Regions from separate parts of the Nonomuraea sp. B208 genome, predicted to be linked through region 3. Evidence: riboswitches for the same ligand, from Rfam matches in the RefSeq annotation. Region 3 holds a riboswitch; each other region holds the start of a gene.

Region 1 (10,008 bases), 270 kb from region 3:
GCCCTGGTCGCGCCCGCCGGCCCCGCCGCCGCGAACCCGATCCCGCCCGCCGCCATCCCGCCGCCCCGGTGCGTCCCCGAGAGCCAGGGCAACGGGACGTACGAGTGGGAGTACCAGTACACCTCGACCATCAGCAAGGGAGGCCACGGCACGCGGACCCACCACTTCTACGTCTACTACCTGCCGGTCACGTGGTTCAGCACCGGCACGAAGGTGAGCTGCAGCCTGTCCTTCTGAATGTCATCGAGGCGGGCAGGTTCCGCGACACCGTGAAGCTGGTCCGCAAGGAGTCCCAGGTGTCCCGCCGCACGGCCTGGAGGTCGCGAACACTTCCTCCGATGACTCCCGGGCCCGGGCGCGGTCTTCCTCATGAGACGAGACCGAACTCATGAGGAGGAGCGATCCCGTGGACCTGCACAGCGTGGTGTGCGTACGTGACCGGACAATCTCCCTGAAGTGGTACGAAGCCTTCTTCGGCCGGCCGGCGGACGAGATCATCGGCGAGGAACACCTGTGGCAGACCGGTGAGAACGCCTGGCTCGTCATCGACGACCGGCCCGTGCGGGCGGCCCGCGTCGGCGGGACCATGATCACGTTCGGCGTGACCGACCTCGACGACATCCTGGCCCGCCTGGCCGCGTACGGCATCGACCACGAACCGGTGGAGACCTACCCCAACGGGGTGCGCCACGTCGAGATCCTCGACCCCGACGGCAACAGCATGTCGCTCGCGCAACTCCCCTAGGAACCGAGCGGGTGCCCCGTCGTCGCGTCGACGTGATCGGGGATCTCGGCGTGGCGGTCGCCGACCGACGACGTCCCGGTGGGCTCGAACATGAGGATCGCCGCCCCGGCGGGCGCGGACGGCCGGTGCTCCGTGCCGCGCGGGACGGTGAACACCGAGCCCGCGGGGAGCCGGACCGTACGCTCCCCGCCGGGCTCGCGCAGCGCGATGTCCAGCTCCCCGTCGAGCACCAGGAAGAACTCGTCCGTGTCGTCGTGGACGTGCCAGACGTGCTCGCCCTCGACCTTCGCGACGCGTACGTCGTAGTCGTTGACCCGCGTGACGATCCGAGGGCTCCAGAGGGCGTCGAAGGAGGCCAGGGCCTGGCTGAGGGCGATGGGTTCGAGGTTCACGAGTGCATCCTGTCCCACCGGACCCGCCCGGCGTGAGTGCTAGGAATAGCACATGCCGCAAGAATCCTCGCACATCGCCTCGGACGCGCACCGGGTCGTCGTGATCGTGGACGAGAACTCCAACCCCTTCGAGCTGGGCTGCGCGACCGAGGTCTTCGGCCTGCGCCGGCCCGAGCTCGGCCGCGACCTGTACGACTTCCGCCTGTGCTCCCCCGAGCCGCGCACCCTGATGCGGGACGGGTTCTTCACCCTCACGGGCGTCGCCGGCCTGGAGGCGGCCGACGCGGCGGACACCCTGATCGTCCCGAACCGTCCCGACGTCGAGGTGCCCAGAAGAACCGCCGTGCTCGACGCCATCCGCCGGGCGCACGCGCGCGGCGCCCGCCTGGTCGGCTTCTGCAGCGGCGCCTTCACCCTGGCCGAGGCCGGGGTGCTCGACGGACGCCGGGCCACCGCGCACTGGCAGTGGGCGGACTCCTTCCGGGCCCGCTTCCCTTCCGTCCGCCTTGAGACGGACGTGCTGTTCGTGGACGACGGCGACATCCTCACCGCCGCGGGCAGCGCGGCCGCGCTCGACCTCGGCCTGCACATCGTCCGCCGCGACCACGGCGCGGAGGTCGCCAACTCGGTGAGCCGGCGGCTGGTCTTCGCCGCCCACCGCGACGGCGGGCAGCGGCAGTTCGTGGAGCGGCCGGTGCCCGAGGTGCCTGACGAGTCGCTGGCGCCCGTACTCGCCTGGGCCCAGGAGCACCTGGACGCCCCGCTCACGGTGTCCGACCTCGCGGCCCGCGCCTCGGTCAGCGCGGCCACCCTGCACCGCCGCTTCCAGGCGCAACTGGGCACCACCCCGCTCGCCTGGCTGACGGGGGAACGCCTCGCCCTGGCCTGCCGGCTGATCGAACGGGGCGAGTCCCGCTTCGAGACGGTCGCCCGGCACACCGGCCTGGGCACGGCCGCGAACCTTCGCGCGCTGATGCGCCGCAGGATCGGCCTCACCCCTCTGCAGTACCGCCACCGCTTCGGCCCGGGCCAGGCGCCGACGCCGAGGCCAGCCGGGTCATGAGGGTCCGCCGGACGGCCGGCCAGTCGGACGAGACCACCGCGAACATCGCCGAGTCCCGCAGCAGCCCCTCCTCGCCGGGCGCCCACGACATCGACCAGTTGCGCAGGACCCCCTCGAAGCCGATGCCGAGCTGCTCCAGCGCACGTCGGCACCGGTGGTTGCGGGCGTCGGTCTTCAGATCGACCCGCGCGACGCCGATGCTCTCGAACGCGTACGTAAGCAGCAGCAGCTTCGCCTCGGCGTTGATCCCGGTGCCCTGCGCCGACGCCGCGAGCCAGGTGAAGCCGATCTCGATCGCCCGCAGGGAGTCCGGCCGGTCCGGCCACGGCCGCGGATCCCAGAACGCGGTGCACCCCACGGCTTTCCCGTCACGTACGCGGATCTGGGCGAACGGCGTCAGCCCGTCCCTGGCCAACTGCGCCGCGACATACCCCCGCATCCCGGGCCCTCGGGGAACCAGCGTGAACCCGTAGGACGCCCGGTCCTCCTCGGCGGCCTCCGCCAGGTCCGCCGCGTGTTCCATCGTCAACGGCTCCAGCCGTACCAGGGAACCGGCGAGCACGGGAACGTCGAGCTGAACGCTCATCAGACCTTCCTCATCGTTCCTGGCGTTGGCACCTTGCCCGAGCTGGGCAGGTTGCCGGACCGTCACAGGGCCAGGCCCCTCAGATCCTCTGGATGATCGTCGAAAGTCGATCTTCCCCAACGACCGCCGGCAGCGTCAAGCCTGGAGGAGGGCGGCCGCGAGGATCCCGGCCAGCCATTTCTCGTACTCGGCCTCGCTCCACCCGCAGACCTCGGTCAGCTTCTCGAAGTTCTCCGTCGAGGTGAGGACGTAGATCTGCGCGGCCGCCCTGGCAGGAGCGAGGCCCGGCCGCAGGGCCCCGAGCGCGTGCAGGTGGTGGGCCGGCCCGTGGCTGCCCTTCAGCCGCTCGCGTTCGATGTCGGCCAGGACCTCCTGGAGCCCCGCGTCGGCCGGGGAGGCGGCGGCGGCCGCGCGCAGGACGCGGTGCACGGGCTGGATGCGCCGGAGGATCCCGGTGGCCATGGCGGCGTACCGGGCCAGCTTGCGTGCGGGATCGGGTTCGTCGATGATCGCCTGCACCTCGGGGCGGTCGCTCTGCGGCAGGGGCCGGGCGTCGCCGGCCAGCGTGATGTCGTAGACGAGCTTGGCCAGGGCGGGCTTGCCTCCGGGGGAGGACGTGTACAGCGTCTGGAGCGCCACCCCCGCCTCGCGGGCGACCTCGGCCATGGTCGTGTCCGCGTAGCCCTTCCTGATCATGAGTTCCCGCGCCGCGCCCGCGATCCTCTGCCGCGTGGCCTCGGCCTGCTCCTGCCGCAGAGCGCTGGAGTAGGGACGGCGCTTCTTCCGCTCAGTCATCGCCAGCCATACTCCCAGAACCACATTGAATAGAAGCCCTTCTAATGAAAGCTTCTGTCTATACCCAACTCCCGGAGATGCCGATGTCCTTGGTGCTGACCGCGGCCAGGATGGTCGCGCTGCTGCTGATCGGCCTGTACGCGGGCGGCGTCGTCTTCGTCCTCCTCGCCCCGTCCGTGGCCCGCCTGCCGGGACCTGCCTACGTCCGGTACTGGCAGGCGCTCAACGTCGACTACGGCCGCGCCATGCCGCCGCTGCTGCTGGCCGGCATCGCGGCGCTGATCGTCGCGGCCGCCCTGTCGTGGCCCCGAGGATGGTTCGCCTTCGGCCTCACCGCCGCCGCCCTGATCCTGGTGATCCTCACCGTGGCCCTCACCCTGACGGGCCTGGAGCCACTCAACCGGCTGGCGGACGCCTGGGACCCCGACCTCCTGCCCGCCGACTGGGAGGAGAGCCGCCGTCGGTGGTTGAACCTGCACCTCGTACGGACCGCGCTCGCGCTCGCGGCGTTCGCCTCCCTGATCACCGTCCAGACCTTCGACCGCACCTGAACAGCGGCCTTCAGCGCGGGAACTCGTCCGTCCACCCGGTGGTGACGGAGATGTACGAGTTGCTGATCGCCGCACCTCCTTCGGCGGTCAGCAGGATGGTGGCACGCGTCACCCGGGCGGCCTCAGGATCGACGACCATCTTGACCTCCACCTTCCCGGAGAGCGGGATCACCAGCTCCTGCCCGTCCTCGACAGGCCCCACGTTCCTGACCCCGGGGGTGGCGGCGAGGGCCTCGAATGCCGCCGAACGGACCCGCGCGGGCGTCGGCAGCTCCGTGATCAGCTCGATCAGCGGGGAGACGAGCTCGCCTTGCCGGTCGGCAGGGAACATGGCGCTGTCCTGGCGGGGCAGCCCGGCGATGTGCTCCTTCAGCTTCTCCGGATCCGCCGGAAGCCCTTCGAGCTCCTCGAACCCGATCTCGGCGCCCATGAGTCTGAACGGCGCCGGGTCCTCGACGACCGAGCCGGGCGTGGCGGACGGCTCGTTCCTGGACCAGTGGCGGCCGTCGCGGGTGGTCCAGCTCTCCTGCACATGGGGCCCGTCCGGGCCCTGGAACGTACGCTTGATGTGCCAGTAGGTCCCCGTCCCCTGGGAGACGTGCTCGGCGCTGGCCGCCGCCATGAGCAGGACGTCCCTGCCCGAGACCGGCGCGGCGGCGGGCTGGAACACGCCGGCGACGATCAATGCGGCGGCCACCGCGGCGGCCACCGCCATGCCCAGCACCGGCAGGCGCCGGCGGGCGCGGCTGCGCCTCATCCTGTCCTGGAGACGTCCCCTGCTGCGGGCGATCGCCTCGGCGGACGGCTCGGGCTTGGCCAGAAGGGTCGCGACGGCGTTCAGGTCATCCACGGGCTTTCTCCTTGTCGACGATGGCGACGATCTTGCTGCGGGCCCGGCTGAGCCGGGAGCCCACGGTGCCGACGGCGATGCCGAGCGCCTGAGCCACTTCGTCATAACTGAGCTGGCCCAGGGCCACGAGCAGCAGCACGTCGCGCTCGCCGCCGGACAGGGCGGCCAGCGCCCTGGCCAGCTGCGGCTGCATGCGCTCGGCGGCGACCGAGGTGACGACCCGGTCCTCGTGGCCTTCCACGACGGGCTCGGGTCCCAGCTTGGCCAGCGCCTTGTAGTGGCGGGTCTCCTTGCGGCGGTGCCTGGCGATCAGATTGGTGGCGATGCCGAACAGCCAGGGCCGAAGGTCTCCGCGTTCCGGGTCGTACCGGTCGCGCCGGTCGAAGGCCAGCAGGAACGTCTCGGCGGTGAGGTCCTCGGCGATCTGCGTGTCCAGGCGGCCCGCGACGTACAGGTAGATGTCGCGGTAGTAGCGGTCGTGGACGGCGGTGAACAGGTGGGGGTCGCGCCGGTACCGGGCGACGAGCTCGGCGTCGGTCACCTGTTCGCTCGCTTCGGCGCTCACGTTCTTGTCTCCGGCATGCGGTCTGCCTTCTGGGTCTGCGGTCTCGATCACCCATCCTTCGCCGCAGCCCGGAATCGTCTTCCCACACGCCGGCGGTATGCCCCAGGTTTTCGGGACGTGTCCCGTTATAGGCGCCTAAGATGCGCGGCATGTCGTCCCTGCCCCGCCATGAGGCACCGATCAGCCGTCCCGCTGCCTGGCGTGTGCAGCCGACGTGGACCAGTCTGCTGCCGAAGGGCGTGAAGTCATGCCCGCCGCTGGGCTCCGCGGACGGCCACACCACTTATGTGTCGGCGGTGGTGGCCACGGTCCTCGACGGCCGTCCCGTGGCGGTCACCGGGAGCGGCGACAACACCGTACGGGTCTGGGATCTGTCCACCGGTGACCTGATCGGCGCCCCATGGACCGGTCACACGAACACGGTGCGGGCGCTGGCGATGTCCGTGCTGGACGGCCGTCCCGTCGTGGTCAGCGGTGGTGACGACGGCACCGTACGGGTGTGGGAGCTCGCGTCCGGCAAGCCGGTCGGCGAGCCGTTCCACCTCCAGGACGGCGTGCGGGCCCTCGCGATCGCCGAACGCCATGGCCGCCAGGCGGTGGTCACCGCGTGCTACCACACGCCGGTAGGAGTATGGGACCTGGAGACGCGGCAGGAGGTGATGGAGCCGATCCGCGGCCACAGCGGTCCGGTGTACGCGGTGGCGACCGCCGTGCTGGACGGCCGCTGGGTGGCCGTCACGAGCGACCGAACGGTCCGGGTGTGGGACCTGGACACCGGTGACCCGGTCGGCAGCCCGTTCACCCGCGACAGCGGACACGTGAGCGCGCTCGCGGTCACGGAGCTGACTCCCGGTCATCCGGTGGTCGTCTCCGGTGGCTACCAGACGACCACCCGCGTGTCGGACCTGGCCACCGGCCTGCCGGTCGGTGACCTCCCCCGATCGGTGGACCTGAAGTCCGTGACGACCACGGTCATGGACAACCGACCGCTGGCGATCACCTGCACCTCCGACGAGCCCACCATCCAGGTATGGGACCTGCGAACGGCCGAGCTGGTCGATGAGCTGTACCCCCAGCATCCCCGCGCGCTGCTCGCGGTGGCGACGGCTGTGATGGACGGCCGGCAGGTGGTGGTGTCGAGCTGCGACGGCGGATCGGTCCGGGTGTCCGACCTGGTCGTCGACCGGCCGGCCGACAAGCCGGAACGCCACGACGCCGCGATCACGGCGGTGGCCACCACTTCAGTGGCCGGCCGGCCGGTGGCGGTCACCGGGAGCGCTGACGCGACCGTACGGGCGTGGGATCTGGAAACCGGCGATCAGGTGTGCCGGCCACTCACGGACCACACCGGCGCCATCACCGTCGTGGCCGCGACCCAGGTGGACGGCCGGGCGGTGGCGCTCGCCGGAGGCAAGGACGGCGAGGCCCGTGTCTGGGACCTCGCCCTGGGGAAAGCGGCCGGAGCGCCGCTGGCCGCCCACCGCGGCCCGATCACCGCGATCGCCGCCGACGACACGGACGACCCGCCCCGGGCCATCACCGCCGGCGACGACAAGACCATCCGGGTATGGGATCTCCGCACCGGCGAGGAGACCGGAAACCCCCGCAAGAGCGACCACCGATCCGTACAGGCCCTCACCACCACCACGCTCGACGATCGGCCCGTCGCTCTCCTCGGACGTCGGGGCGGCGGCTTCCGGGTCCGTGATCTCACCGCGAACCGCGACACCCAGCTCCAGACCACCGGGAGCAACGGCAAACCGGTGCGTCTCGTGGCCGCCACCCTCGCGGACGGACGACCCATCGCCGTCACCACGAACGACGACTGGCGCGACCCATGGACGAAGGTCTGGGACGTCGCCACCGCCCAGCAGATCGGTCAGCTCCGCACGACGTACAAGGACGTCTACATGATGAACGTGGACGTCCTCGCCGCCACCACGATCGACGGCCACCCCATCGCGCTCACCGCGAGCCAGAGAACGGTAGCGGCCTGGAGCCTCGCCACCTTCGACAGGATCATCCCTGACCTCGCATTCCCCGACCAGGTCAACGCCGTCGCCGCCACCCCACAGGGTCACGTCATCGTCTGCTTCGGCCGCGACATCGCCGTCCTCACCATGGCCAGATCGAGCTGACCGCGGCCTGGTCCGGCAGGACCGCGAAGATCTCCGATGCCAGGCTCTCGGCCTCCTCGCCGAGCATGGCACTCAAGCGACCTCATGAAGGACAGCAGGCAGTCGCCGGGTCAGGAATCCCGCCGATCGGGGGCAGAGGCGAGCCGAAGCGCGCCACGCAGTGCCAGACCTTCTTCAGCGCCTGCGCGTCGTAGCGCCCGGTGCGGGCGGCTTCGCCGATGATCCGCGGATCGAGCAGGCCGTCGACCGCGATCTCCGCGCCGAGCGCCACGTACTCCTGTCCCCGGTAGTCAGGGTGGCGCCGCAGATGCTCGACCGTGAGCCGGAAGCCGGGATGCCATTCCACCGGGCACGGAAGCCGGCGGGCCGCGGCCTCCACGGCCGTGCCGCGATGGCTGAGGTCGAGGACCAGGGCCTCGACGTCCCGGTCGAGCCTGACCGGCCCGTGCACCTGGGCCTCGATGTAGTCGTCCAGAAGGTCGGGGTCGTCGGCCTCGGCCAGCTCGATCAGCGCCATACGGGATGCGACGCCGAACGCCGAAGGCTCGAAGAAGCTGTCCGGGTAGCAGAAGGTGGTCCGGCGAAGAGTCTCGGCCGTCAGCCTGAAGTGGGCGGATCCGAACCGTGGCGCGGCGCCGCTGGACCTGCGCCGGAAGTTCAGGGCACCGTAGACGGGGCGCTCCTCCGCGGGCGCGTGGTCGTACGCGCCGCCGAAGATCGTGCTCTCCCACCGCCACCGGTCGCCGCCGGGGTGGGCGGTGAGTCCCCCGTTGCTCGTCCCGGTGACGAACTGCGACAGGTAGACGCCGTCGTCGGCCAGCCTGAGCAGGATCTCCCGATCGCCGACCAGGCGGTCGGGGTGGAAGTTGAGCGTCACGCGCGACCGGGGTTCGAGCGGGGCCCCTGACGACAGGGCCTCGACATGGCGGAGGGCTCGCTCCTGTGGTGATGTGACCGGGTCGGCGCTCATCCGCGCAGTCCGTCCCTACGTGGACGCCTTTGACGACGTACCGGAGCAGTTCGCGGGTCGTAACCGGACCATCGCACCAAGACGATGGACAGACCGACGAAGATCGTGAACACGCCGGAGGCGAGGGCCAGGAACGCCATGAACCACTCGCCGTCCGGATCGCCGAGCCCGGAGGGGCGTCCGTCGACCCAGCTCATCGTGGGCCAGGCCTGGGTGGCGACGAGCACCCCGAACGCGGCGGTGATCGTACCCAGGACATGACCAGGGGGACGGCTCCACCGGCCCGTGGCGGCAAGCACGAAGCCGGCCACCAGCCCGACCGAGACCCCTGCGAACTGGCCCATGTCCAGCGCCATCAGGGCTGCGAGCCGCGCGTGCTCGAACCCTTCACCACGTTGCAGCCACAGGAGCGGCACCGCGATCACACCACCGAGCAGGCCGACCGCCAATAAACGGAGCATCACCACCTACGACATGATCGCGGACCACTACGAAGGCTGATCGGCCGGCACGCGTTCCGCAGCGGTTTCGGACGGCGATCGCTGCTGTTCCGCCGGTGGTCGCCGGTGCAGCAGGAGTGCGGTCAGGCCGCCCGCGACCAGGCCCCAGAACGCCGCGCCGATGCTCAGGATCGTCATCCCCGACGCCGTGACCACGAAAGTGACCACCGCGGCCTCCCGCCCCTCCGGTTCGGTCACCGCCTGGGCCAGTGACGACCCGAGCGCCGACAGCAACGCGAGGCCGGCCACCGCGGTGACCAGTACGGGCGGGGACAGCAGCACCAGAGCCATGGCCAAGCCGGCGCCGAGACCGAGCGCCAGCTGCCCGGCGCCGAGGGCCGCCGTCGCGATCCACCGGCGGCCGGGGTCGGGGTGGGTGTCCGGGCCGGCGGTCATCGCCGCGGTGATCGCGGCCAGGTTGACGGCGTGACCGCCGAACGGCGCCGCCAGCGCGCTCGCCAGGCCGGTCGTGACGAGGACCGGCCGCAAGGGCGGCGCGTACCCGTACGTCGCCATGACGGCCATGCCGGGAACGTTCTGCGCGGCCATGGTGACGAGGAACAGCGGGACGGCGATGCTCACCACCACGGACGGGTTCAGCGTCGGGGCGGTCAGCTCGACCGCGGGCCGCAGCGCGGCGCCGGCCAGGCCGTCGCCGGTCCCGTGCACCGCGATGGCGATGACCGCCACCACGAGCGCGCCGGGTACGGCCCACTGCCGCAGGTACCGCTGCAACACCGCCCAGGTCAGGACGACCGGCACGGCCAGCAGCGGGACGTCGACGACGGCGCGGACCGGCGCGGTGCACAGGCTGAGGATGACGCCCGCCAGCATGGCGCCGGCGATCGGCCGC
Region 2 (10,008 bases), 450 kb from region 3:
CCCGTCGGCGTCGACGGCGAACCAGCCCTCGATCGCGTACGTCATAGCAGGGAGTATCACACAAGCGCTTGCTAGGGTGAATCCCCGTCGCGCCGCCGCCTCGCCAGCACGCGTACGGACATGGCCGCCAGCAGCCCCAGCAGCCCCGCGATCACGGGGGTCCTGCTCGCGGGAACGGGCACGCCCGGCCCCGCCCCGAGGCGGGCGACGGGCCGCGCGGGCGAGCCCACCGCCGCGCGCAGGTCGTCGGCCGCGCGGAGTGCCAGCAGGGCGTTGGCCACGCCGTGGCCGTAGGTGCGGTTGTGGCCGCCCGGCGGGCGTCTTCTGGTGCCCTGCTCGATGGCCGTGCGGACCTCCTGCGGCGACAGGCCGGGATGGGCGGAGCGGACGAGGGCCGCGATGCCCGCCACCATGGCGGCGGCCGAACTGGTGCCGTCGCCCACCGCGTACGAGCCCGCGCCGTCGGCCGTCACGATCTGCGTGCCGGGCGCGACGACCGACAGGTAGTCCTGCCGGTTGGAGAAGCCGGCCACCCGGAGCCCCCGGTCCACCGCGCCCACGGCTATCACGCCGGGGTAGGCGGCGGGGAAGTTCTTCCTGTTGGCGCTGTCGCCGTCGTTGCCCGAGGAGGCCACCAGCACCGCGCCCCTGCCGAGCGCGTACCTGACGGCCTCCTCCTCGGCCGCCGAGCCCTCCCGCGTGCCGCTGCCGCCCCCCAGCGACATGCTGATCACGTCGGCGCCCTGGTCGGCCGCGTAGCGGATGCCGCGCGCCAGGGCGTCGCTCCCGCCCCGGGGCTGCCGCTGGCGCTGCGGGTCGCCGCTCTCCAGCGTGACCCGTACGGACAGGACGCGGGCCCCGGGCGCGACGCCGACGACCCCGGCGGCGCGGCCGGGGCCGTGCCCGCGGCCGGCGATCAGGCCGGCCATCGCGGTGCCGTGGTGGCCCCACGGCCCGTGGCCGCGCGCCGCGCCGGTGAGGTCGGGGCCCTCGACGACGGCGCCCGCGAGGTCGGGGTCGCGGGCGTCGACCCCGGTGTCGAGGACGGCGACCAGCACGCCCCGGCCCTCGCTGCGCCGCCACGCCTCGGGCAGGCGCAGCGCGCCGAGCTGCCACTGCCCGGCCCGCGCGACCGCCCCGATCCTGTCGCCGGCCCCGGTCCCGCCGGCGGCGGTCACGGAGGCCGGGACGGCGAGCACGCAGCAGATGGTCAGCGCCACGGCGAGGAGGCTCCTCATCGCGGCAGGGCCCGCCGCGGCGCGGTCGCGACCCAGGCGTGGCAGCGCGGAGGAGAGCTGGTGCACGGAGGACCTCGAGCGGGGAGAAGAGGGGGAACGCTCGAACTGACCGGCATTCTGACACGCGGCCGCCACCGCAATCCGACGGTTCGGTAAACAGCCCGATACGCGGAGTAGTTCCGTTCTGTGTGCTTTTCTGCTACCTCGTAGGCGAAAGTCGGGACATACCCGCAGCGCGGGAGCTCAGCACATTACGATTGGCCACGGGCCGTGCGGGTGACGGGACCGTCACCCGTCCCCTCAGAGGAGGACACCATGGGAGCACCCCTCAGCGGTGACGATGCTGCCCACGAGCCGTCCCGACAACCACTGACCGAACGCGACATCGAGCTCCTCGCCTTCGAACGCCAATGGTGGCGCTACGCGGGCGCGAAGGAGCAGGCCATCAAGGAGACCTTCGGGTTCTCCGCCACGCGCTACTACCAGATGCTGGGCGAATTGATCGACCGTCCGGAGGCGCTTGAGCACGACCCCATGCTGGTCAAGCGGCTTCGCAGGGTGCGCGCCGAGCGGCAGCGCGACCGCGCGGCCAGAAGGCTTGGCATGCGCCCCTGACCTGCTGGGTACGGCAGGCGCGTGGAGAACATCCCTGGAATTGAAGCAATCTTGAAGGACCCCGCCGGGGCCGTGATCGGGCTCGACTTCGACGGAACCCTGTCCCCGATCGTGCCCGATCCGGCGGCCGCCGTGATCCACCCCAAGGCGCCCGCGGTGCTCGCCGAGCTCGGCGCGCACGTGGGGGCCGTGGCCATCGTGACGGGCCGGCCGCCGGCCACCGCGCTGGAGCTGGGCCCGGGGCTGGCCGACGTTCCCGGGCTGGTCATCCTCGGCCACTACGGCTTCGAACGCTGGGAGAACGGCCGGATCTCCGCGCCGCCCCCGCCGGCCGGCGTGCCACGGGCGAAGGCCGACCTGCCGCTGCTGCTCGACTCGCTCGGCGTCGAGGGCGTGACCGTCGAGGACAAGGGCCGGGCCGTCGCGGTGCACACCCGCCGCGCCCCCGACCCCGAGGGCGCGCTGGCCGCGCTGCGCGAGCCGCTGGCCGGGCTCGCCGAGCGGCACGGGCTGGTGGTCGAGCCGGGCCGCATGGTGCTGGAGCTGCGGCCGCCGGGCATGGACAAGGGGCACGCGCTCGGCCTGTTCCTGGCCGAGAGGGACGCGCGCTCGGTGCTGTTCGCCGGCGACGACCTGGGCGACCTCGCCGCCTTCGACGCCGTACGGTCCTCCGGGCTGCCCGGGGTGACCGTGTGCAGCGGCTCGGCGGAGGTGACCGCGCTGGCCGAGCGGGCCGACATCGTGGTGGACGGCCCGGACGGCGTGCTGGCGTTGCTGGCGGAGCTGGCGTCGGCGTTCAGCCGTTGACGACTGGACTGCAAGTCCGGTTCCCTAGAGTCGGGGTCATGATCAAGCGTTACCTCGCGGTCGCCGCCACCGCGGCCGTCACCCTCACCGCCGGCGCCTTCCCCGCCCACGCCGCCCCCGCCCAGGAGCTGAAGCTGCGTGCCGGGCTCACCCTCTACATCCCGATCCAGTGGGTGGTCCACCGCTTCGGCCCGGACAACGTGCAGGTCGTGACCGGCAAGTGCGGGAAGGCCCGGGGCTGGCGGACGCCGGAGTGCGACTCCTTCTACATTCTCGGGCCGTCCTTCATCAAGCACGGCGCGGAGGGCTTCGGCCCCTACACCGGCAAGAACCCGTACTACACGGCGAGCGACGTGCAGCCGTGCCCGTTCAACGAGAAGTGGGGCGAGAGCATCGGCCCGAAGGGCTCGCGGGGGCTGCGCCAGGTCGGGCCCGGCCACAAGGCCACGTACAACGCCTGGAAGTCCACCTGCACGAGCTACAGCGGCACCGCGATCAAGGCCCGCTTCACCCAGCGCGAGTGGTATCTGCCGAAGAGCAAGATCCTGGTCGTCGACCAGTGGAACACCCCCGGCCTGGCCGACACGCTCAAGCACGCCGACTGGCGGTGAGCGCGGGATCGCGGCTCAGGCGAGGGCGTCGAGCTGGGCCGCGAGCCATTTCTGGGGCGGCAGGGCGGTGGCCGCGGCGCGCAGCTTGTCGCGCCGCGCCCGCCGCTCGTCCTCCGGCATGACCAGCGCCCTGTGCAGGGCGTCGGCCGTGCCGCTGATGTCGTAGGGGTTGACCATCAGCGCGTACGGGCCCAGCTCGGCGGCCGCGCCCGCCTCCCGCGAGAGCACCAGCGCGCAGCGCGGCGACAGCACCGGGCCCTCCTTGGCCACCAGGTTCATGCCGTCGCGGATGGGGTTGACCAGCAGCACGTCGGCCATCCGGTACGCGGCCAGCGACCGCGGGTAGTCGTCGTGGACGTTGAGGATGAGCGGGTCCCAGTCCTCGGTGGCGAACTCGTTCTCGATCTCCTGGGCGCAGCGCTGCACCGAGGCGGTGTACTCGCGGTATTCCGGCAGGTCGTGCCGGCTCGGGTAGGCGAAGGCCAGGTGCACCACGCGGCCGTGCCACTCGGGATGGGCGGCCAGGAACTCGCCGTAGGCCACCAGGCCGCGCACGATGTTCTTCGACAGCTCGGTGCGGTCGATGCGGACGATGAGGCGGCGGTCGCCGACCTGCTCCCTGATCGCCGTGATGTGCGACTCGACGTCGGGCTCGCCGGCCCGCTCCCACAGCGCCGCGCCGTCCACCCCCAGGCTGTGGACGCCGATCCTGGTGGTGCGGCCCTCGTGGGTGACGCTGCGGGCCGCCCGGTCGACCTCCGCCCCGAGCACCGCCTCGCAGCAGTCCATGAACGCCGCCGCCCACCGCTCGGCCAGGAACCCGGCGTGGTCGGCGCCGAGTATGCCCTCCAGGACCTCGCCGGCCACCTCGTCGGGCAGCAGCGAGAAGTACTCGGGCGGCGCCCACGGGGTGTGGCTGAAGTGCGCGATGCGCAGGTCGGGCCGCTCGGCCCTGAGCATGGCGGGGGTGAGCGTGAGGTGGTAGTCCTGCACCATCACGCGGGCGCCGTGGCCGGCCTCCTCGGCGAGGGCGAGCGCGAAGGCGCCGTTGTAGTCGCGGTAGGACTCCCACTCGCGGGCGAAGCGGATGCCGAAGCTGGGCGCGTTGGGGATGTCGTAGAGCAGGTGGTTGACGAACCACAGGGTGGAGTTGGCCACGGCGTTGTAGGCGCGATGGAACGTGGTCGCGGGGATGTCGAGCATGCGCAGCGGCCCGGTGTCGTAGCCGGCCTGGTCGAGCCGGCCGCCGGGGGACAGGCGCACGGCGCCGCGGTCGTCGTCGGACAGCGCCGCGCAGACCCACAGGACCCCGTCGTCCTTGGCGACCCCGGACAACCCGGAGACGAGACCGCCGCCGCCCCGTCTCATGATGAGAACACCGTCGTCGGAGACGGTGAAGGAGACCGGCCCTCTGTTGGAGGCCACGAGGACGCTGTTCATCGAAGCTCCTTCCGATCATAGGATCGCAGCTATGGCGCTTGATGAGCTAACCGAGGAACTCGCCCGATCCGCCGCCGCTGGAGATCATCGCGCGCTCGGCGAGTTGCTGGCCAGGATCGAGCCGGATGTGATGCGCCACTGCTCCCGGATTCTTCCGTACCACCAGGATGCCGAGGAGGCGTCGCAGGACACCCTGCTCGCGGTGGCGCGCAACATCGGCCGCTTCGAGGGGCGTGCCAGGTTCAGCACCTGGCTGCACATCGTCACGGCCAACTGCGCGCGCACCACCTACCGGTCGCTGAAGCGCAGGGCGGCCGAGCAGACCTCCGACGAGCTGCCGACGCAGAAGCCCGACGCGCGGCGGGTCAGCGTGATCGCCGGCTCGCGGCTCGACCTGCTCGACGCGATGGAGGCGCTGGAGGCCGACAAGCCCGATCTCGCGCAGGCGCTGGTCCTGCGCGACATCGTGCAGCTCGACTACAACGAGGTGGCCGAGCAGCTCGGCATCCCGCTGGGCACCGCGAAGTCGCGCATCCACCAGGCGCGCAAGTACGTCCAGGCGGCGCTGGGTGACGACTATCGGTGAGACGCCCCGTCTCAGTCTTTGAGACAGGTGGTCGTTCCCGCCGCTTCGGCGGGTAGAGTCGTGTGCAACAACTTCATACAGCTCATCCAGAGGGGTGGAGGGACCGGCCCTGCGAAGCCCCGGCAACCCTCCCGGCTTTCGACTCGCGACCTGGCGAGGCCGACCGGGACAAGGTGCCAATTCCGGTTCGCGGTCAAGGTGGCCGTGGGCGAAGATGAGGGAAGGCCTCGCTTCATGTCGCACGACTTTGGTCCTGCCGTCGCTCTGTCCTGCCGCGAGTGCGGCGCCCGTTACCCGCTCGGGCCGAGCTTCGCGTGTCTGGAGTGTTTCGGGCCGCTCGAAGCGGCCTACGAGTTCGGCCGGGTGACCCGCGAGGACATCGCCGCGGGCCCGGCCAACATCTGGCGCTACCGCTCGCTGCTCCCGGTCCCCGCCGACGTGGCGAGCAAGCCCAACATGAACCCCGGCTGGACGAAGCTGGTCAGGGCGGGCAACCTCGGGCGGGCGCTCGGCATCAAGTCCCTGCACGTCAAGGACGACTCCGGCAACCCCACCCACTCCTTCAAGGACCGGGTGGTCGCCATCGCCGTCGAGGCGGCGCGCAACTTCGGCTTCCACACGCTCTCCTGCTCCTCCACCGGCAACCTCGCGGGCGCGGTGACCGCCGCCGCGGCGCGGGCCGGGCTCGACGCCTGCGTGTTCATCCCGGCCGACCTCGAAGAGGCGAAGATCGCCATGGCCCGGGTGTTCGGCGGCAAGCTGATCGGCATCGACGGCACCTACGACGAGGTCAACCGGTTCTGCTCCGAGCTGATCGGCGACCCGCTGGGCGACAAGTGGGGGTTCGTCAACGTCAACCTGCGGCCCTACTACGCCGAGGGCTCCAAGACGCTCGCGTACGAGATCGCCGAACAGCTCGGCTGGCGGCTGCCTGAGCAGATCGTCATCCCGATCGCCTCGGGCTCGCAGCTCACCAAGATCGACAAGGGCTTCAAGGAGCTCATCGCCCTGGGCCTGGTCGAGGACACCCCCTACAAGGTCTTCGGGGCGCAGGCCGCCGGGTGCTCGCCGGTGTCGGCGGCGTACAAGGCGGGGCACGACGTCGTCCAGCCGGTCAAGCCCAACACCATCGCGAAGTCGCTGGCGATCGGCAACCCGGCCGACGGCCCGTACGTGCTGGACATCGCCCGGCGCACCGGCGGGGCCGTCGAGGACGTCACCGACGCCGAGGTCGTGGCCGCGATCAAGCTGCTGGCCTCGACCGAGGGCATCTTCGCCGAGACCGCGGGCGGCGTCACCGTGGGCGTGCTCAAGAAGCTCGTCGAGGCGGGGCGGCTCGACCCCGAGGCGGAGACCGTGGTCCTCAACACCGGCGACGGCCTGAAGACGCTGGACGCCATCGCCGGCGAGTCGTCGCGGCCCACCGCCGTGATCAAGCCGTCTCTCGACGCGTTCCGCGCGGCTGTCTGACAACCAGGAAAGGCGAGATAACCATGAGCGTTACTGTTCGGATTCCCACCATTCTGCGCACCTACACCGGCGGAAACGCGGAAGTGAGTGGCGAAGGCGCGACTCTTCGTGACGTGCTCGCCAAGCTCGATGCCGACTACCCGGGCATCGGCGCGAGAATTCTGGATGAATCGGGCAAGATTCGGCGTTTTGTCAACGTTTACGTTGGGGAAGAGGACGTCCGTTTCGCCGAGGGCCTGGACACCGCCGTCCCTCAGGGCACGCAGATCTCCATCATCCCGGCGGTCGCCGGCGGCTGAGTGCCCGTACGACTCCACAGAAGGCGCCCCAAGCGGGCGCCTTCTGCTTTTCGGGCCTATTCAAACGTTGAAGTACCCGCACTGCGAACAAATGCGTCTTTCGTGGATTGACTCTGTTGCCAAACCCCTTGCCACAGGTATGGTCGAGGCGATCGTCTGGCTGTTTTGTCGTTAAGTCGGACGATTACGGGTCTCGCGGTGGAATGGGCGAGATCTGTAGCCCCAGTAAGAGGAGTCGGAAGTGGCGCAGGGCACCGTCAAGTGGTTCAACGCGGACAAGGGCTACGGCTTCATCGCGGTAGACGGTGGTAAGGATGTATTCGTCCATTACTCCGCGATACTGATGGACGGGTACCGATCTCTCGAGCAGGGCCAGCGGGTCGAGTTCGAGATCACGCAGGGCCAGAAGGGACCGCAGGCCGAGTCTGTCCGCTCGGTCTGATTTACGTCACCTGGTATGCACCGGCGGGGCCCGTGCGGCAGCGCAGTCCGTACGAGCCCGCCACCCTCGTAGTCGTCGATCGGCGGCGGGCCACACGGTGAGCGGCCCGCCGTCCCTATGCGGATCGGCTGACCTGCGCGGAGACCCCTCCAGAAGGTCGTTCGCTTGCACTCGGCAGGGTAGAGTGCTAAACAGTTCGTTGGCACTCTGTGTGGCAGAGTGCCAATAACTCGGGATCGAGACGATGGGGTCTGCCGAACGGAGATGCAGTCCCTGGCCGTCGCGGGCGTCGGCTCGGTCCAGGACAAGCCACCCTGCATCTGGGAGGTCTAGCCTTATGGCAGCCAAGATGATCGCGTTTGACGAGGACGCCCGGCGCGGTCTCGAGCGCGGTATGAACCAGCTCGCTGACGCCGTCAAGGTGACCTTGGGCCCCAAGGGCCGCAACGTCGTGCTGGAGAAGAAGTGGGGCGCCCCCACGATCACCAACGACGGTGTGTCCATCGCCAAGGAGATCGAGCTCGAGGACCCTTGGGAGAAGATCGGCGCCGAGCTGGTCAAGGAAGTCGCCAAGAAGACGGACGACGTCGCGGGCGACGGCACCACCACCGCCACCGTGCTCGCCCAGGCGCTGGTTCGTGAGGGCCTGCGCAACGTCGCCGCCGGCGCCAACCCGATGGCCCTGAAGAAGGGCATCGAGGCCGCCGTCGAGCGCGTCAGCGAGGAGCTCTCCAAGCTGGCCAAGGACGTGGAGACCAAGGAGCAGATCGCCTCCACCGCCTCCATCTCCGCCGCCGACCCCGAGATCGGCTCGCTCATCGCCGAGGCGATGGACAAGGTCGGCAAGGAAGGCGTCATCACCGTCGAGGAGAGCAACACCTTCGGCCTGGAGCTGGAGCTCACCGAGGGCATGCGGTTCGACAAGGGCATGGTGTCGATGTACTTCGTCACCGACTCCGACCGCATGGAGGCCGTCCTCGAGGACCCCTACATCCTGATCGTCAACAGCAAGGTCTCCGCCAACAAGGACCTGCTGCCCCTGCTCGACAAGGTCGTGCAGTCCGGCAAGCCGCTGCTGATCATCGCTGAGGACGTCGAGGGCGAGGCCCTGGCCACCCTGGTCGTCAACAAGATCCGCGGCCTGTTCCGCTCCGTGGCCGTCAAGGCCCCGGGCTTCGGCGACCGCCGCAAGGCCATGCTCAACGACATCGCCATCCTCACCGGTGGCCAGGTCATCGCCGAGGAGGTCGGTCTCAAGCTCGAGAACGCCACCCTCGACCTGCTGGGCCGCGCGCGCAAGGTCGTCGTCACCAAGGACGAGACCACGATCGTCGACGGCGCCGGCGACGCCGAGCAGATCTCCGGCCGGGTCAACGAGATCCGCGCCGAGATCGAGCGCACCGACTCCGACTACGACCGCGAGAAGCTCCAGGAGCGTCTCGCCAAGCTGGCCGGCGGCGTGGCCGTCATCAAGGCCGGCGCGGCCACCGAGGTCGAGCTCAAGGAGCGCAAGCACCGCATCGAGGACGCCGTGCGCAACGCGAAGGCGGCCGTCGAGGAGGGCATCGTCCCCGGCGGTGGCGTGGCGCTGCTGCAGGCCGGCGCCAAGGCGTTCGACAAGCTGGAGCTGGCCGGCGACGAGGCCACCGGTGCCTCGATCGTCAAGAAGGCTCTGGAGGAGCCGCTCAAGCAGATCGCGGTCAACGCCGGTCTCGAGGGCGGCGTCGTGGTGGAGAAGGTCCGCAACCTCACTCCGGGCGAGGGCCTCAACGCCGCCAGCGGCGAGTACGTCAACATGTTCGAGTCGGGCATCATCGACCCGGCCAAGGTGACGCGCTCCGCGCTGCAGAACGCCGCCTCCATCGCGGCGCTCTTCCTCACCACCGAGGCTGTCATCGCCGAGAAGCCCGAGAAGACCCCCGCCGCCCCGGCCATGCCGGGCGGCGGCGACATGGACTTCTAGGTCTGTTCGCTCGCGAAGCCGAAGAACAAGAGCGGCCCGGATCTTCCGGGCCGCTCTTGTGCGTTGACAGCGGGTTCGTCGACGGGCGTATGCGCTGACGGCGGGTTCGTCGGCCGCGGTCAGACGCCGTAGACCGGGACGATGTGGCCGCGGGCCAGGGTGTTGGCCGTGATGTTGAAGCCCACCACCGCCGGGCTGGCGTCGCCGTCCACGCCCAGCTTGTCGACGCCCAGGGCGTGGACGGTGAAGACGTAGCGGTGCGGGGCGCCGGGCGGCGGGGCCGCGCCGCCGAAGGCCTTGGCGCCGTAGTCGTTGCGGGCGTGGGCGGCACCCTCGGGCAGCCCCTTGAAGTCGGGGGCGCTGCCCGCGCCCGCGGGCAGCTCGGTCACCGAGGCCGGCAGGTCGAACAGCACCCAGTGCCAGAACCCGCTGCCCGTGGGGGCGTCGGGGTCGTAGCAGGTGACGGCGTAGCTCCGGGTCCCTTCGGGCGCGCCGGACCAGCGGAGCTGGGGCGAGACGTTCTGGCCCGTCATGCCC
Region 3 (10,008 bases):
TCCGCCGGAGATCTCCTCCATGACGGCCTGGATGCGCTCGCGCTCGTTGAAGGAGTAGAAGATCGGCGTCATCGCGCCCAGTTCCAGCGGATAGGAGCCGAGGAACATGAGGTGGCTCAGCACCCGGTTGAGCTCGGCCAGCAGGGTGCGCGCCCACACGGCCCGCACCGGCGGCTCCATGCCGAGGAGGCGTTCGGCGGCGAGCACCACGCCCAGCTCGTTGGCGAACCCGGCCAGCCAGTCGTGCCGGTTGGCCAGCATGATGATCTGGCGGTAGTCGCGGACCTCGAACAGCTTCTCCGCGCCCCGGTGCATGTAGCCGATGATCGGCTCGGCGGTGGCGATGCGCTCGCCGTCGAGCGTGAGCCGGAGGCGGAGGACGCCGTGCGTCGAGGGGTGCTGGGGGCCGATGTTGAGGATCATGTCCTCGGTGGCCAGCTCCTTCGCGCCCGCGCCCATCCCGACCACACGTTCCGTCATACGGCCATGCTCCCACCGTCCCTGGAGGTGAGCCAGCGCGGGGCACGGTCGTTGGTCAAGGATCGGTACGGATTCACCGCACCTGCGGGGACTTGGGGTGGTCGTGGGGAGAAGACGGGAGACGGGGGGAGAAGCACCATGAAGAGAGTTGTGTTCGATGTGGCGGCCCTGATCGCCCGGGTGGTCACCGGTGTGATCTTCGTGGCGCACGGCTTGCAGAAGTGGCAGGGCGGTCTCGGCGCGACGACGCAGATGTTCGGCGGGATGGGGGTCCCGCTGCCCGGCGCGGCCGCCGGCTTCGCCACCGTGGTCGAGACCGTCGGCGGCGTCTTCCTCATTCTCGGGCTGCTGGTGCGGCCGGTGGCGTTGCTGCTGCTGATCGACATGATCGGCGCGATCGTCTTCGTGCACGGGAACAGGGGCGTCCTGGTGGGCGAGGGCGGATGGGAGCTGGCGGGCGCGCTCGGCGCGCTGTGCCTGCTGTTCCTGGCGCTCGGCGGCGGCCGGATCGGGCTGGACGGGCTGTTCGGCGCGATCTTCCGGCGCCGCGCGCGGCAGCGGGTCGCCGAGGACGAGCTGATCGAGCACCGGCGCGGCCCGGCCATGGGTCCGGGCCCGTCCAACGTCAACGTCAGGCCCGGCGGCGCGGAGGGCGCCTACCAGCCGGGCGCCGGAGGGCCGATGACGCCCGCGGAGCCGGGGATGCCCGCCGAGCGGCCGGAGGCCCCCCGGCAGCCGGCCGCGCCGCGCACCCACGCGGGCGGGCTCGACGACGCGGACATGCGCGACATCGACGCCCTGGTCTCCGAGGACCAGCCGGAGCACCGCAAGCCGCCGAACCGCTGACCGGGCGCCCGGCCGCCCGCGGTCAGCGGGAGACGATGGCGCGCAGAGCCTCGATGAGCCGGTCCACGTGCTCCTGTGTGGTCCCGATGCCGATGGAGGCCCGTACGGCCGAGGCCGTGCCGTCCTCGCACCCGCCGTCGGCCGTGCCCAGCAGGTGCCGGACGAACGGGTGCGCGCAGAACTTGCCGTCGCGCACCCCGATGCCGTACTCGCCGGACAGCGCCTCGGCCACCTCCCGCGCCGTGTGCCCGTCCACGGTGAACGACACGATGCCCACGCGCGGGTGGTCGTCACCCCACAGGGCCAGCTCGCGTACGCCCTCGATGGTGGCGAGCCCGGCGCGCAGCCGCGCGAGCAGCCGCTCCTCCTCGCGCACCAGCGCGGTCCAGCCGGTGGCGCTGAGCGCGTCGCAGGCCGCGGCGAGCGCGATCGCGCCGAGCACGTTGGGGGTGCCCGCCTCGTGGCGCGGCTCGGGGTCCTCGTGCCACTCGGCCTCCTCGCCCACCGCGCGCACCGCGCCGCCGCCCTTCAGGTACGGCTCCCCGCCCGCCAGCCAGTCCCCGCGTCCCACCAGCGCCCCCGCGCCGAACGGCGCGTACAGCTTGTGCCCGGAGAAGGCCACGTAGTCGAGGTCCAGCGCGGTCAGGTTGAGCCGCCGGTGTGGCACGAACTGCGCGGCGTCCACCAGGATGCGCGCCCCGTGGCGGTGCGCGATGTGCGCCAGCGCGGCGATCGGCCACAGCTCGCCGGTGACGTTGGAGGCGGCGGTGACGACGAGCAGCTTGGGTCCGTCGATGGCGGCCAGCGCCTCGTCGGCGGCCCGTACGGCCTCACCGGGGAAGGCGGGCGGGGCCAGCCGGACGGCCTCGGCCCAGGGCAGGAGCGAGGCGTGGTGCTCGGTGTCGAAGACCACGACGGTGGTGCCGGCGGGCAGGCAGCGGGCCAGCAGGTTGGTGGCGTCGGTGGTGTTGCGGGTGAAGATCACGGCGTCGGAGGGGCGGGCGCCGACGAACGCCCGTACGGTGTGGCGGGCCTGCTCGTACCTGGCGGTGGTGAGCTGGGAGGCGTAGCCGGCGCCGCGGTGGACGCTGGAGTAGGCCGGGAGCGCGGCGGCGACGGCGGCGCTGACCGGCTCGAGACAGGGCGCGCTGGCGGCGTAGTCGAGGTTGGCGTACCGGACGAGCCGGCCGCCCTTGACCGGCACCTCCAGGTCGGCCCCGACCACGGCGGGGATGGGCCGGGCGCTCTCCGGCGCGGCGGCGGCGGGGGCCTCGGCGGGGGCGGCGGCGTCGTTGAAGATCGTCAGCGTGGGCACAGCACTGCTCCTCGGGTCATCGGACCCCAGGGAACGGCCTCGGAGCCCGCGCTTGCCCGCCACACCTCGTGACGGACCAGGTCTTCACCCGGGGCACCCCGCCGCGGACGCGAGGGTTGCCGGCCAGCTAGCCGGGGCTTGTCGCTGGCACTCATGACCTACGCCCGCACTATAACCGACACCCCGCGGCCGGACGCAAGCCCGTGAACTTATGCGGCGGGTAATGCGTTGTGCCCGAAAAGTTCTCGGCCCGCGTGTCACGGAGGTATGCAGATGTTGGACTGGGTCGCCGATCCCCAAATCTGGATCGGCTTCTTCACTCTCGTCGCCCTGGAGATCGTCCTGGGGATCGACAACATCATCTTCATCTCCATCCTGGCCGGGAAGCTGCCGCCCGAGCAGCGCGACAGGGCCCGGGTGCTCGGTCTGGCCGCGGCCCTGGTCAGCCGGCTGCTCCTGCTGCTCGGCCTGTCGTGGGTGGTGCAGCTCACCGAGCCGCTGTTCACGGTGCTCGGGCACGAGATCTCGGGGCGCGACCTCATCCTGCTGCTGGGAGGGCTCTTCCTGCTCGGCAAGAGCGTCACCGAGATCGGTCACACCATGGACGGCCCGGCGGGCAAGGACGGCAAGAACGCCGCCGCCGTCTCGTTCACGTCGGTGATCGTGCAGATCATGGTCCTGGACGTGGTCTTCTCGCTGGACTCGGTCATCACCGCGGTCGGCATGGTGGACGAGCTCGGCGTGATGATCGCGGCGGTCGTGGTGGCGGTGCTGGTGATGTTGTTCGCCTCGGGGCCGATCAGCCGTTTCGTGGACCAGCACCCGAGCGTCAAGATGCTGGCGCTGGCGTTCCTGGTGCTGATCGGCGTGGTGCTCGTGGCCGAGGGGCTGGACCAGCACATCCCGAAGGGCTACATCTACTTCGCGATGGCGTTCTCGGTGGTCGTGGAGCTGCTGAACATCCGGGTGCGCAGCAAGAACGCCAGGCAGCGGCAGGTGGAGGCTGCCGAGCAGGAGGGGGAGCCTCCTAAGATGCAATAGTGCACTTTGACCCCTGGAATCCGGATTTCGTAGCCCATCCGTACCCGGTCTACGACGAGCTGCGGCGCGAGCGGCCCGTCTGCTACTACGAGCCCACGAACCAGTGGCTCGTCTCCCGCCACGCGGACGTCAACGCCCTGCTCAGGGACCGCCGCCTGGGCCGGTCGTACCTGCACGTGGCCACGCACGAGGAGTTCGGCAGGCCGCAGGAGCCGGAGTTCCAGGAGCCGTTCTGGCGGGTGATCAGGGCGGGCATGCTGGACGTCGAGCCGCCGGTGCACACGAGGCTGCGCCGGCTGGTGTCGAAGGCGTTCACGCCGCGCATGGTCGAGTCCCTGCGGCCGCGCGTGCGGGCCATCGCGGGCGGCCTCGCGGACGCGTTCGTGGCGAAGGGCGGGGGCGACCTGCTCGCCGAGGTCGCCGAGCCGCTGCCGGTCACGGTGATCGCGGAGATGCTCGGCATCCCCGAGGCCGACCGCCACCTGCTCCGCCCCTGGTCGGCCGACATCTGCGGCATGTACGAGCTCAACCCGGCCGTCGAGGCGCAGCACACCGCCGTCCGCGCGGCCACGGAGTTCGCCGCCTACCTCAGGGACCTGGCCCGCGCCCGCCGCGCCGCCCCCGGCGACGACCTGATCAGCGCGCTCGCCCAGATCCCCGAGCTGACCGAGGACGAGCTGATCGGCACCTGCGTGCTGCTGCTCAACGCCGGCCACGAGGCCACGGTCAACGTCACCGGCAACGGCTGGTGGTCGCTGTTCAGGAACCCGGAGGAGCTGGCCCGGCTGCGCGCCAACCGCTCGCTGCTGCCCACCGCCGTCGAGGAGCTGCTGCGCTGGGACACGCCGCTGCAGATGTTCGAGCGGTGGGTGCTGGAGGACATCGAGGTCCACGGGGTGGAGATCCCGCGCGGGGCCGAGGTGGCGCTGCTGTTCGGCTCGGCCAACCGGGACCCGGCCGTGTTCGAGGACCCGGACCGGCTGGACGTGGGCAGGGCCGACAACCCGCACATCTCCTTCGGCGCCGGCATCCACTTCTGCCTGGGGGCGCCGCTGGCCCGCATCGAGCTGATCGAGTCGTTCGGGGCGCTGCTGGACCGTACGGCGAGCCTGGAGCTGCGCGAGGAGCCCTCGTGGAAGCCCGGCTACGTCATCCGCGGCCTGGAGGCACTCCACCTCACCGCCACCCCCGCCTGAGCGCCGTCAGCGCCGTCAGCGGCGCTGGTCGAGCCAGCCGAAGCCGCCGAGCCCGGACGGGTCGATGAGCTCGCCCTCCTCCGACGCCCGGGCCAGCGCCCGCAGGTAGCCGCGCGGATCCCGGTGCGCCAGCTCGACCGGCGGCCGGGCGCCGGTCAGCCCCAGGGAGCGCAGCGCCGCGCGCTGTGTGGACAAGGTTGTGGATATCGCGCCCGCCCGGCGGCCCGCCTCGGCGCAGGCGTCGAGCGCCACGTGCGCGGTGATGTCGCAGGTGCCGTCGGGTATGGGGCTGACGACCGCCCCGTCCCGATAGCCGGTCAGCGTGCCGCAGGGGGGACGGTTGTCCACAGGGTGTGCATAATCGACGGCGATCGCCCGGCCCCTGGTGAGGCGGGTGACGACGGCCGCCCACGCCTCGTCGCGCGGCCGGCCGATCTCGGCTCGCGCCCCCACCCGGGGCAGCGGCCACCACCGTTCCAGCCACTCCCGGTCGGCCGGCCGAAGGGGCCCGCCGATCCGCTCCGCGCCCGTGTGGACGTCCACCATGACCAGCCGCGGCCCGCTGGAGGTCTGCTCGACGACGTCCACCGGCACGTTGTCGAGCCATTCGTTGGCGATGGCGAGGCCCTGGATGGAGTCGGGCAGCCCGCCGCGCCACTCGATCCGCTCGGGCAGGCCCTCGGGCCGGGACGACAGATCGACCGCCGTGACCCGCAGCCGCTCGCTCAGGCCGGGCTCGGCGGCGGCCAGCACACGGGTGACCAGCGTGCCCTCACCGGCCCCGATGTCCACCAGGTCGAGCGTGTCCGGCTTGCCCAGCTCGGCGTCCACCTCGCGGAGCAGCGCGAGCACCGCCTCGGCGAACGCCGCCGAGGCGCTGACGGATGTGCGGAAGTGGCCCGAGGGGCGCTCGCGGAGGTAGAAGCCCGCCTCGCCGTACAGCGCTCGCTGGGTCGCCGCGCGCCAGGTCAGCCACATGTCATGGACTATCTCACGACCGGCTGACGGCACGCTTGGTCATCATGTGACTACTCATTGTCGTGCGCTTGCGCTATTGTTTACGTTCTGTCGCCAGACGGTCGCGTTGCGCCAACCCCCAGGTGGCGACTGCGGCGGCCGTTCCCGGCACAAGCCAACGTCCGCGGCCCCAGTGCCGCGCTGTCAAGAAGGAGCACACATGCTGAAGAAGACCCTGGTCCTGGTCGGTGCCGCCGCGGCTCTCGCGCTGGGCGCGCCCGCCGCCCACGCCGACATCACCAGCGGCAACGGCAGCATCCTGGGTGGCAACCAGATCCGCATCCCGATCAGCGTGCCGGTCAACGCCTGCGGCAACGCCGTCGCGGTCATCGGCCTCAGCGTCGCCGGCTGCAAGGGCGGGGCCTACTCCCACCAGACGAGCCGCTGACGAAAGCGGGGAGCCCGGACCGGCGCGGTCCGGTCCGGGCTCGGACTCCCGGCCGGGCAGTCGGCGGTCGCGCCGGCCAGGCGCACCTCCAAGAGGTCACACCCCGCGGGCGTCGGGTCCACTGCGGACTCGGCGCCCGCTGCTATGCGGTGAACCCCTCTCCTCATCTCTTCCGACAGGGGGTGCACTATTTGTCTGCCCTTGTCGCTTTTGCCAATAACTCAACCTCCAGCAAAGCACCAGTCACATTCCCTGGACGGAGAGGCCGTTACGCTGGGCGGCAGTGCCATCCGGTCGACAGGGGTGAGACGTCATGGAGGCAGGAGATCGCCCGGCGCGGCTCAGCGTGGGCGTGCTCGGGGCGGGCAAGGTCGGCTCGGCCCTCGGGGCCGCGTTGCGGCAGGCCGGACACCGCGTCGTCGCCGCCAGCGGCTTGTCCGACAACTCCCAGCGCTGGGCGGCCGAGCGGCTCGGCGTGACGCCGTCGCGGCCCGACGAGGTGGTGAACGCGGCCCAGCTCATCCTGCTGACCGTGCCCGACGACGCGCTGCCCGACCTCGTGGGCGGCCTCGCCGCCACCGGCGCCGACCTGCAGGGCAAGCTGGTCGTGCACACCAGCGGCGCGTACGGGCTGTCGGTGCTCGACCCGGCCGCCGAGCGCGGCGCGCTGCCGCTCGCGCTGCATCCCGTGATGACGTTCACCGGCCGCGACGACGACCTCAACAAGCTCACCGGCATCTCCTACGGCGTCACCGCCCCCGACGCGCTGCGCCCGATCGCCGAGGCCCTGGTGATCGAGATGGGCGGCGAGCCGGTCTGGATCGCCGACGCCGACCGCGCGCTCTACCACGCGGCCCTGGCCGGAGCCGCCAACCACATGGTCACCCTCATCGCCGAGTCCTCCGACCTGCTCGGGCGCATCGGCGTCGAGCACCCTGGCCGGATGCTGGGCCCGCTGCTCGGCGCCGCGCTCGACAACGTCCTGCGACTCGGCATCGCCGGTCTCACCGGCCCGGTCGTACGCGGCGACGCCGGCACCGTGCGCAAGCACGTCGACGCGCTCATCCTGGCCGCCCCCGAGGCGGCCGACGCCTACATCGCGCTGGCCAGGCTCACGGCCGACCGGGCACTCGCCGCCGGGCTGCTCAAACCGGAGGAGGCGGAGCGGCTGCTCGACGCGCTGGGCGGCAATATATGGACCTGACCGTGCGAGGAAGCGCCGCCGCGAAGCGGAGGCCATGAACGCGAGGGGCCGCCCGATGGACTTGATCGTCGCCAGGAACAGGGAAGACCTGGTCAAGGCGCGTGGCGGTGGCGAGGTGGCGCTGGTGCCGACCATGGGCGCGCTGCACGAGGGCCACCGCTCGCTCATGCGGCTCGCCCGGTCGCGGGCCGACCAGGTGGTGGTCAGCGTCTTCGTCAACCCACTGCAGTTCGGGCCCAACGAGGATTTCTCCCGCTATCCCCGTACGTTCGAGGCGGACCTGGAGGTGTGCCGGGCCGAGGGCGTGGACGTGGTCTTCCACCCGTCGGCCGAGGACATGTACCGCCCCGACCGCCAGGTGAGCCTCCTGGCCGGCCGGATGGGCGAGATCGTGGAGGGCGAGTCCCGCCCCGGGCACTTCGACGGGGTGCTGACGGTGGTGCTCAAGCTGTTCAACCTCGTCCAGCCGAGCGTGGCGGTCTTCGGCCAGAAGGACGCCCAGCAGCTCGCCCTGATCCGCCGCATGGTCGCCGACCTGGACGTGCCGGTCGAGATCGTCGGCGCGCCCACCGTACGCGAGCACGACGGACTGGCCCTGTCCAGCCGCAACCGCTACCTGTCCGAGGACGACCGGCAGGTGGCGCTGGCGCTCTCCCGCGCCCTGCGCGCCGGCGAGGCCGAGCGGCGGCCCGGCGCGATCCGTGAGGCCGCCCGCGCGGTCCTCGCCGCCGCCGGCCCCCGGCTCGACCTGGACTACGTGGTGCTGGTCGATCCCGCGACGTTCACCGAGGTGGGCGAGGAGCACGCGGGCGAGGCCGTGCTCGCCGTCGCGGCCAGGATCGGCGCCACCCGGCTGATCGACAACGTCGTCCTGACCGTGAATCCGGCCTGAGCCTGACCCCTGGGCATGCACGCGCTCCCGGAGGCGTTATCGTCATGTTGACGAAATCGCCCGAGTGGAGGAGAGCCCAATGAGCGCACCGGCGATTCCCCTGCGGCTGACCGCTCCCGCGCCCGGCTGGAGCGCCGAGGCCGACCTGGTCGTCGTGGGCTCCGGCATCGCGGGCCTGACCGTGGCCCTGCGCTACACGGAGCTGGAGCCCGAGGCCAAGGTCCTGGTCGTCACCAAGGACGTGCTGTCCTCGGGCTCGACGCGCTGGGCGCAGGGCGGCATCGCGGCCGTGCTCGACCCGCGCGACACGCCCGAGGAGCACCTGAACGACACGCTCATCGCCGGCGTCGGGCTGTGCGACGTACGGGCGGTGCGGACGCTGGTCACCGAGGGCCCCGGCGCGCTGCGCCGGCTGATCGAGCGGGGCGCCCGCTTCGACCGCACCCCGGACGGCGAGCTCCAGCTCACCCGCGAGGGCGGCCACCGCCGCAGCCGCATCGTGCACGCGGGCGGCGACGCGACCGGCGCCGAGGTGCAGCGGGCGCTCATCGAGGCGGTACGCGCCCGCCCCTCCATCGAGGTCATCGAGCACGCCCTGGTGCTCGACCTGCTCAAGGACGCCCACGGCCGGGCCAGGGGCGTCACCCTCCACGTGATGGGCGAGGGCGCCCGCGACGGCGTCGGCGCGGTGCTCGCGCGGGCCGTCGTGCTCGCCACCGGCGGCATGGGCCAGGTGTACGCGGCCACCACCAACCCCGTGGTCTCCACCGGCGACGGCGTCGCGCTGGCGCTGCGGGCCGGGGCGGTGGTGCGCGACCTGGAGTTCGTGCAGTTCCACCCCACCGTGCTCTGGCTCGGCGCGGACTCGACCGGCCAGCAGCCGCTGATCTCGGAGGCGGTGCGGGGCGAGGGGGCGTACCTCACCGACCACGAGGGCAACCGCTTCATGGCCGACGCGCACGAGCTGGCCGACCTGGCCCCGCGCGACGTCGTGGCCAAGGGGATCATGCGGACGATGCGCGCGACCGGCCGCGACCACGTCTTCCTCGACGGCCGCCACTTCGGCCGGCGCAAGTGGGAGACCCGGTTCCCCACCATCTACGCGGTCTGCCGTGAGCACGGCATCGACCCGGTGACCCAGCCGATCCCCGTGGCCCCGGCCGCCCACTACGCCAGCGGCGGCGTACGGACCGATCTGCGCGGCCGTACCTCGATCGACGGCCTCTACGCCTGCGGCGAGGTGGCCTGCACCGGCGTGCACGGCGCCAACCGGCTGGCCTCCAACTCGCTGCTGGAGGGCCTGGTGTTCGCCGAGCGCATCGCCGAGGACGTGCACGCGGCCCGCCCGGCCCCCGGCGACCCGGTGCCGGCCGAGGGAGAGTCCGGGTTGGTGGATCCGCGCGTCCGGGCCCGGATCCAGGCGCACATGAGCCGGGGCGCGGGCGTGCTGCGCAGCCGCGAGTCGCTGCGCGCCACCGCCAAAGCGCTGCTCGACGCCCGCTGGACGCCGGTCGCGGTGCCGCCGTGCACCGAGTCCTGGGAGGCGGCGAACCTGCTCACCGTCGCCACCGTGCTCACCGGCGCGGCGGCGGCCCGGCTGGAGACCCGGGGCTCACACTGGCGCGAGGA

The links. Region 3 has a riboswitch for S-adenosylmethionine ahead of AC27IY_RS18440 (aminotransferase class V-fold PLP-dependent enzyme). Riboswitches for the same ligand answer to the same signal wherever they lie in the genome.
Region 1: linked by a shared signal. The riboswitch ahead of AC27IY_RS16945 (GNAT family N-acetyltransferase) and the one ahead of AC27IY_RS18440 (aminotransferase class V-fold PLP-dependent enzyme) in region 3 are both predicted to bind S-adenosylmethionine.
Region 2: linked by a shared signal. The riboswitch ahead of thrC (threonine synthase) and the one ahead of AC27IY_RS18440 (aminotransferase class V-fold PLP-dependent enzyme) in region 3 are both predicted to bind S-adenosylmethionine.

The regions. Positions count from the first base shown of each region.
Region 1 is NZ_BAAJOU010000021.1:52,728-62,735, forward strand. Features, by position in the region: gene AC27IY_RS16925 (hypothetical protein) at 1-237, shown strand, start outside; gene AC27IY_RS16930 (VOC family protein) at 407-745, shown strand; gene AC27IY_RS16935 (cupin domain-containing protein) at 742-1,137, opposite strand; gene AC27IY_RS16940 (GlxA family transcriptional regulator) at 1,190-2,200, shown strand; gene AC27IY_RS16945 (GNAT family N-acetyltransferase) at 2,130-2,786, opposite strand; SAM riboswitch class I at 2,780-2,885, opposite strand; gene AC27IY_RS16950 (TetR/AcrR family transcriptional regulator) at 2,922-3,581, opposite strand; gene AC27IY_RS16955 (anthrone oxygenase family protein) at 3,665-4,132, shown strand; gene AC27IY_RS16960 (CU044_5270 family protein) at 4,143-4,982, opposite strand; gene AC27IY_RS16965 (RNA polymerase sigma factor) at 4,975-5,547, opposite strand; gene AC27IY_RS16970 (WD40 repeat domain-containing protein) at 5,697-7,685, shown strand; gene AC27IY_RS16975 (DUF3626 domain-containing protein) at 7,768-8,655, opposite strand; gene AC27IY_RS16980 (hypothetical protein) at 8,652-9,122, opposite strand; gene AC27IY_RS16985 (benzoate/H(+) symporter BenE family transporter) at 9,144-10,008, opposite strand, start outside.
Region 2 is NZ_BAAJOU010000021.1:771,248-781,255, forward strand. Features, by position in the region: gene AC27IY_RS20665 (Zn-ribbon domain-containing OB-fold protein) at 1-45, opposite strand, end outside; gene AC27IY_RS20670 (S8 family serine peptidase) at 72-1,238, opposite strand; gene AC27IY_RS20675 (DUF3263 domain-containing protein) at 1,554-1,853, shown strand; gene otsB (trehalose-phosphatase) at 1,905-2,660, shown strand; gene AC27IY_RS20685 (hypothetical protein) at 2,699-3,271, shown strand; gene AC27IY_RS20690 (alpha,alpha-trehalose-phosphate synthase (UDP-forming)) at 3,287-4,711, opposite strand; gene AC27IY_RS20695 (RNA polymerase sigma factor) at 4,743-5,297, shown strand; SAM riboswitch class I at 5,377-5,518, shown strand; gene thrC (threonine synthase) at 5,532-6,767, shown strand; gene AC27IY_RS20705 (MoaD/ThiS family protein) at 6,791-7,066, shown strand; gene AC27IY_RS20710 (cold-shock protein) at 7,308-7,508, shown strand; gene groL (chaperonin GroEL) at 7,846-9,471, shown strand; gene AC27IY_RS20720 (YbhB/YbcL family Raf kinase inhibitor-like protein) at 9,591-10,008, opposite strand, start outside.
Region 3 is NZ_BAAJOU010000021.1:320,049-330,056, forward strand. Features, by position in the region: gene AC27IY_RS18430 (NADH-quinone oxidoreductase subunit D) at 1-480, opposite strand, end outside; gene AC27IY_RS18435 (DoxX family protein) at 619-1,326, shown strand; gene AC27IY_RS18440 (aminotransferase class V-fold PLP-dependent enzyme) at 1,349-2,641, opposite strand; SAM riboswitch class IV at 2,685-2,800, opposite strand; gene AC27IY_RS18445 (TerC family protein) at 2,915-3,682, shown strand; gene AC27IY_RS18450 (cytochrome P450) at 3,682-4,878, shown strand; gene AC27IY_RS18455 (SAM-dependent methyltransferase) at 4,894-5,856, opposite strand; gene AC27IY_RS18460 (chaplin family protein) at 6,056-6,283, shown strand; gene AC27IY_RS18465 (Rossmann-like and DUF2520 domain-containing protein) at 6,597-7,487, shown strand; gene panC (pantoate--beta-alanine ligase) at 7,543-8,379, shown strand; gene AC27IY_RS18475 (L-aspartate oxidase) at 8,459-10,008, shown strand, end outside.